2 regions of the Qiania dongpingensis genome follow, and region 2 is predicted to be linked to the other one. Evidence: a T-box and tRNA genes for the amino acid it is inferred to sense, from the RefSeq annotation. Region 2 holds a T-box; the other holds one or more tRNA genes.
The links. The T-box of region 2 lies ahead of H9Q78_RS06705 (valine--tRNA ligase). A T-box ahead of a tRNA ligase gene usually reads a tRNA of that ligase, here a tRNA-Val.
Positions count from the first base shown of each region.

Region 1: it has a tRNA-Val gene. The T-box ahead of H9Q78_RS06705 (valine--tRNA ligase) is inferred to sense a tRNA for this amino acid. The anticodon was not compared.

Region 1 covers NZ_CP060634.1:2,711,897-2,715,310, reverse strand. The annotation lists gene nusA (transcription termination factor NusA) at 1-161, opposite strand, end outside; gene H9Q78_RS12725 (ribosome maturation factor RimP) at 210-680, opposite strand; gene H9Q78_RS12720 (hypothetical protein) at 844-1,059, opposite strand; gene H9Q78_RS12715 (hypothetical protein) at 1,547-1,795, shown strand; tRNA gene H9Q78_RS12710 (tRNA-Val) at 1,912-1,985, opposite strand; gene H9Q78_RS12705 (M20 family metallopeptidase) at 2,147-2,836, shown strand; gene H9Q78_RS12700 (hypothetical protein) at 2,901-3,414, opposite strand, start outside.
Region 2 covers NZ_CP060634.1:1,400,661-1,404,074, reverse strand. The annotation lists gene H9Q78_RS06715 (Arc family DNA-binding protein) at 1-109, shown strand, start outside; gene H9Q78_RS06710 (DUF1648 domain-containing protein) at 109-870, shown strand; T-box leader at 969-1,208, shown strand; gene H9Q78_RS06705 (valine--tRNA ligase) at 1,338-3,414, shown strand, end outside.

The DNA.
Region 1 (3,414 bases), 1.3 Mb from region 2:
TCTCTGTCTATGATCGCCTTTACATTATCCGCTTTCCCGAAATGGGTCTTACATGCCTGAATCAAAGAATTCTCGATGGCTTCTAAAAGAGTTTCCTTGCTGATATCTTTCTCTTTTTCCAAAAGCTCAAGGGCTTCCTTCAATTCCTTGTTTTCTTTCATTTATCTGTTTCCTCCTCTTCCTTTCCCTTCCGGGATGTATCCTCATACTCAGCCGAAATCAAATGCCAAACGAATCAATGCAATATCGGTTCTCTCAAAAACAATGGATTCCCCGTCCTCTTTTTCAATAGTTACCGAATGGTCATCATAGGATATCAGTATTCCTATAAATTCCTTCTCCTTATGGAAGGGACGGTACAGACGAATCTCTACCTCTTCTCCAATGCTTCTGGCAAAATCCTTTTCTTTTTTAAGGGGCCTGCCGAGTCCCGGTGAACTGACCTCCAGGATATAGCTGTCGGCGATATAGTCCTCTCTGTCCAGAATATCGCTGAGCGCACGGCTGACTGTCTCACAGTCATCCACCGCTATCCCGCCCGGCTTATCGATGTAGGCTCTCAGAAAACGGTTCCCGCCCTCTTTGACGAATTCCACATCCACCAGCTCAAACTGGTGAGATTCCACGATCGGAAGCAGCAGTTCCTCGGTACGTTTCTCAATGTCTTCTTTTCTTGTCAGCATTCTCTGACCCCTTTCTGCTGATTCTTGTGATATTCACAAAAAGCAGAGTTCTTTCTCTGCAAGCCAAAAACAAAGAGTGGACATCCGCCCACTCTTCATCCTGCTTTATTCATTATCATTAATACTATAGCACATTTTTCCATTCAATGCAAGCTCTTTATTATAGGGATATACTGTTTCTCGCCGCTTCCTCCTCAAAGAAAACCGTACGTCCGATCTGATGAGAGGATATCACGTACTGCCCCTCGCAGTTCCCATAGGTATCTATCTGAAAATTAAATCCGTCGTCTGTCTCTTCTATCTCCATGATCCGGCCCGAATGGACCAGACCATCCTCCGTGTAATATACCACCCGTCCGTTATCCGCCAATTCCATTCCACTTTCTCCTTTCATTTATCGCCTATTTTTTCCAGCAGCCGGAAATTCATCCCTTTTAGCCGGATTTTTATAATATCTTTATCCTTTCACAGCCGTTTTTAAAACAAATTTGTCTTATGTATAAGATGAGACAGGAGGAAATCCAATCCCATCCAGACGACTCGCTGGCAGCCGTAACCAAAATTTTTACGGCCTCCAGTCGGTCCTCTCCAACTGACATGGATAAACCTTAATTTTTCCATGTCAGATTCCAACAAAAATCCGCATGATATGCGATTTTTGCCTCCCTGCGTCCGGGAAAATCCTGCCAACGCCTTTGCGGCGCTCGCCTTACGATGGAATCGAATCATTCCCCCTGCTCCTCTTTCCGCACCGAGATAAGGCTTCCGCGTGTTTTGAAAACCATTGGCGCGGTCCACCGCAGCCCGCTGCCATTAGGCGCGCGGGCCGTATGGATATCCAATCCTTTTCTGGAATCTAAGAAATGAAATTTGTTCAGTATCGTGCGGCAGGGAGGGCACCGGCAGAAAGATTCCGGACCGGCTTAAAGGTGAGCGCCGCAGGGCAGAGGCCGGTGTTCCCCAGGCGGAGGGGGGCAGAAACGGAGACAGGAAATCATAAAGATTTCCTGCCGACATGTGAGCGATACTGCCGGAACGGGGATAAAGCGGTCCCTGCATCGCCAGCGAACCGAAATTGTGACAGTCCGGAACTTCTGCCGGTGTTTAACTGAAACTTGATCGGAGCTGGCTAAAAATGATTCCAAAAAGTATTTTGTTATATTAAACTAAAAGCCTTGTTTCTACGGGACATACTGCAATATCCACGTAGATACAAGGCTTTTCATAGTGGAAGCAATGGGGCTCGAACCCATGACCTCTCGCGTGTGAGGCGAACGCTCATCCCAGCTGAGCTATGCTTCCAGTGCTCTTCTATTTTATCACTTGAAATGAAATAGTCAATAGAAATCTGAAATTTTCTAAAATCCGCTGTCAAACGACATGTACTTAAAAGCAGGAAATTCGCATAATTTGTATATTGAGGCAAAATAAAAAAATAATGTAAAGTAAAAGGCACAGTAAACCTGATCGACGACGGGTTCCATGCCGATATGGTGGTGATCGGGGAGCCCACCAACCTGACCATCTGCCGCGGATGTGAGGGTATGCTGGAGGTCATCATTGAAGTCACCGGAGTCCCGGTTCATGCGTGCAATCCTGAGCTGGGCGTCAATGCCATCGAGGTCATGTATGAAATCATGTCGGAGATTAAAAAAATCCCGGTGGGAACCAGTGAAATATTAAACAAGGGAGCGATCAACTTCGGAGTGATTGAAGGCGGCTCAAGATCTTGTGTCCTTCCTGAGAAATGCACGCTTAAGGTCTCCAGATTCATTGTCGAAGGAGAAAACGGCGCTCAGTTCATGAAACAGATCGAAGCCATCCTGGAAGAAGTGAAGAAAAAAGACGAACGCATCCAGGCTACCGCCATCCTCGGCTATGATACCCTCGCCGGCGTCGTTCAAGACGGTGCGGAAGTGATCGAGATGTTAAAAGAAGCCGGCAGAGAGGTCACAGGAGAAGCCGCTCCTCTGACAGCCATGCGGGCCCATATGGACGCGGACTTCCTGATCAACAAAGCCGGTATTCCCACCGTGGCTTTCGGGCCCGGAGACTTGGACGCTTATAACGCAGGCGCCGAATGGGTCAATATCAGTGATGTCGTCACAGCTGTAAAGGTGTATATCACCGCCGTCATGAACTTGCTCGGATAATACTTAACCGCCCTTTTCGGCCACAAAAAAAATCCTGTGCCGAAAAGGGCGTTTATGTATTTTGTCATTCCCGGTCCTCCTGAAAGGAAATGCTGTGTCTGGAACACCACTGCCTGAGAGATGCCACCAGTTCTCCGTATTCATCGTAGATCAGTTCCTCCGGCACACCGCCAGAAGTGGTGCTGCCCAAATGGTATTCCTCCCGTTTCGCCTCTGATCGGACGGCCATTATTCTGTGGAAAGAAGTCCCGTTCCTTGACCTTCTAAAACCGACAGGCGTCATGGATATCCTTTTTATCTCTCTGGCTGGATAAGATGTTTCATCCACCCGCAGGCTGGAATCTGCCAGAACAATCCGCTCCGGCATTTTTTTCGAATACGTGAAGCAGCGAAAAGCCTGAAGGACCGGCAAGGGCACACAAAAAAGCAAAAAAATGACCAGTATCAAAAATACGGCATTTGCATCCATCGGCTTTTTATATAGGAGACAAAACCACAGGGCCGCTAAAACTGCCCCCGCGGCCGCGCAGCCAATTCCAATCTGCGCCGCTCGTCTGCGTTCCCTTTTCAGCAGTTTT
Region 2 (3,414 bases):
GGCTCAGTGGGCAGAGGACGATTTTCGTTCCATCAACGGGCAGATTGAATACCTTTTGACGGAAGCCGTGAGGGGGCGGAAAAAGGGGAGTAAAGGGGAGGAGCTGTGATGAAACCATATCGCAGTATCAATTACAGGATTGCAACCTGGCTCATTCATCTGAGCGTCTGGTTTACCACTATTTTTCTGTTCGTGTTCTGGAGCAGGATTCCAGATCAGATTCCCAGCCACTATAATGGCGCGGGAGCGGTGGACAAATGGGGAGGGAAAGAAGTCCTGTTCATGCTGATCTTTGTGATGTTCTTTGTCTATGGATGCCATTTTATCGCGGTTCTTATCTGTAAGAACGGTACGACCAGAGAAGGTCTCTATTCAAAGAAGCTCAAAGATTTTGTGACAGATGAGGATGTACAGACCGCGGTCAGGATCACCCTGGATTTTCTGGCGTGGATGGACGCGTCCCTGATGGCAATGTTTGTGTATATCACCGTCTGCTCGGCTTCCTGTGTTCCCATAGGCCCCTGGTTTGTAGCGGCGGTCTTCCTGGTGATGGGCTTGGAACTCACTTGGTACACGGTCCGGATGCTGAAGCAGAGAAAGATCATACGGATCAGGGCGGCCGGGGGGCTTGAGGCATGGAACGAGGAAGCCGGAAAGGGCTCACGGAAGCGGATATACGGAGATGTGGAAAACGTGCCGGAGGAGAAGTGCGTAGGAGATATAACCGGAGGACAGGAAGAATTTACCTATGACGACGTGACCGGAAGTTTTGGAGCGAAGACTCTCGGCGACATCGGCTGTGCTCCGGAAGAAAAGACCTATGGCGATATTTCCGGCGAGTATGGCAGTGAAAAAGAAGATGATATGTAGGAAAATGTCCGGAAACGGCGGCTGCCCCTTTACAAATGAAGCCGGATATAGTATAATCTGGGCATGATTTTTAAGAGAACACTTTAAATGAGCAGCAGATACAGGCTGTGAAGAAGAGGAGTACCCCAACGGCACATCCAGAGAGGACGGTTCACCGGCTGAAAGGCTGTCCATGAACGCATTGGAGGAAGGTAGCTTCTGAGCTGGGCCGCTGAAAACGTCCGATATTGGACGGAAAAAGTAAGCAGCCGCGGTTTGCCCCCGTTACCGGGCCAGAGATGACTGCGGCAGTTTTCCGCAGCCAACCAGAGGTGGTACCGCGATGATTCGCCCTCTGCCGTCGGAAGACGGCGGAGGGTATTTTTTTGTTTCATAGGAAAGTGGGTCCTATGAGACAGAAAACTCTCCGGGTTTGAAGTGGGCTTGCCCACTTTGTTCTTCTACAATAAGAAAGGATAATTACGACTATGAGCAAGGAACTGGAAAAAACCTATAATCCCCAATCCATTGAGGAGAGGCTGTATGAAAAGTGGATGGATAAGAAATATTTCCACGCGGAGGTGGATAAGAGCAAAAAACCGTTTACCATTGTCATGCCTCCGCCCAATATCACAGGGCAGCTGCATATGGGACATGCCCTCGACAATACCATGCAGGATATTTTGATCCGTTATAAGAGAATGCAGGGATATTCGGCCCTGTGGCAGCCGGGCACCGACCATGCGGCGATCGCCACGGAAGTCAAGGTCATCGACAAGCTCCGCAGCGAGGGGATTCAGAAGGAAGACCTCACCCGGGAAGAATTCATGAAATATGCCTGGGAATGGAAAGAGGAATACGGCGGCAGGATTGTCAACCAGCTGAAAAAGCTGGGTTCTTCGGCAGACTGGGACAGAGAACGCTTTACCATGGATGAAGGCTGCTCCGAGGCCGTTCTGGAAGTTTTTATCCGCCTGTATGAAAAGGGATATATTTATAAAGGCTCGAGGATCATCAATTGGTGCCCCGAATGTCAGACCTCCATTTCGGATGCAGAGGTAGTGCATGAGGAGCAGGCAGGCCATTTCTGGCACATCAACTATCCGGTGAAGGATGAACCCGGACGCTTCGTGGAGATCGCTACGACCAGGCCGGAAACGATGCTGGGAGACACTGCCGTAGCCGTTCATCCCGATGATGAACGGTACAAGGATCTGGTGGGGAAGATGCTGATCCTGCCCATTGTGAACCGGGAGATCCCAGTCGTCGCCGACTCCTATGTAGACAAGGAATTCGGTACAGGCTGTGTGAAGATCACTCCCGCCCATGACCCCAACGATTTCGAAGTGGGAAAACGCTGCGGGCTGAACGAAATCAATATATTGAATGACGACGCCACCATCAATGAAAACGGCGGAAAATATGAAGGCATGGACCGTTATGAGGCACGGAAAGCCATTGTGAAAGAGCTGGAAGAGCTGGGGCTTCTCGTGAAGGTGGCGGATCATTCTCATAATGTGGGGACACATGACCGGTGCAAGACTACCATTGAGCCCATGGTGAAGCAGCAGTGGTTTGTAAAGATGGATGAGATGGCGAAGCCGGCCATCGAAGCGCTTAAATCCGGACGTCTTAAATTTGTGCCGGAAAGCTTTGGAAAGACGTACCTCCACTGGCTGGAGAACATCAGGGACTGGTGTATTTCCAGACAGCTTTGGTGGGGACATCGTATTCCCGCGTATTACTGCGAGAAATGCGGAGAGATGGTCGTAGCGAAGGAGGCTCCCCATACCTGTCCGAAATGCGGATGTACGCATATGGTTCAGGATGAGGATACGCTGGATACCTGGTTCAGTTCGGCCCTGTGGCCTTTTTCAACCCTTGGATGGCCGGAAAAGACGCCGGAGATGGATTATTTTTATCCTACGGACGTATTGGTTACCGGTTATGACATTATCTTCTTTTGGGTGATCCGTATGGTGTTCTCGGGCATCGAGCAGACCGGGAAGGAACCCTTCCACACGGTGCTGATTCACGGGCTGGTGAGGGATTCCCAGGGAAGGAAGATGAGCAAATCCCTTGGAAACGGCATTGATCCTCTGGAGGTTGTTGAGAAATTCGGAGCTGATGCCCTCCGCATGACGCTGATCACAGGAAACGCTCCCGGGAACGATATGCGGTTTTACTGGGAGCGCGTGGAAGCCAGCAGGAATTTTGCCAACAAGGTCTGGAATGCCTCACGGTTTATCATGATGAACCTGGAAAAGGCGGAGGACCAGCAGGCTGAGGTGAAGAATCTGACCAGCGCCGACAAGTGGATCTTGTCCAAGGTGAACACCCTGACGAAGGATGTGACGGAGAACCTGGATAAATATGAGCTGGGAATCGCCCTCCAGAAGGTATACGATTTTATCTGGGAGGAATTCTGCGACTGGTATATCGAGATGGTGAAGCCCAGGCTTTACAGCGATACAGATGAAACAAAAGCGGCGGCGATCTGGACTCTTAAGACGGTGCTGATTCAGTCTCTGAAGCTTCTGCATCCCTATATGCCGTTTATCACAG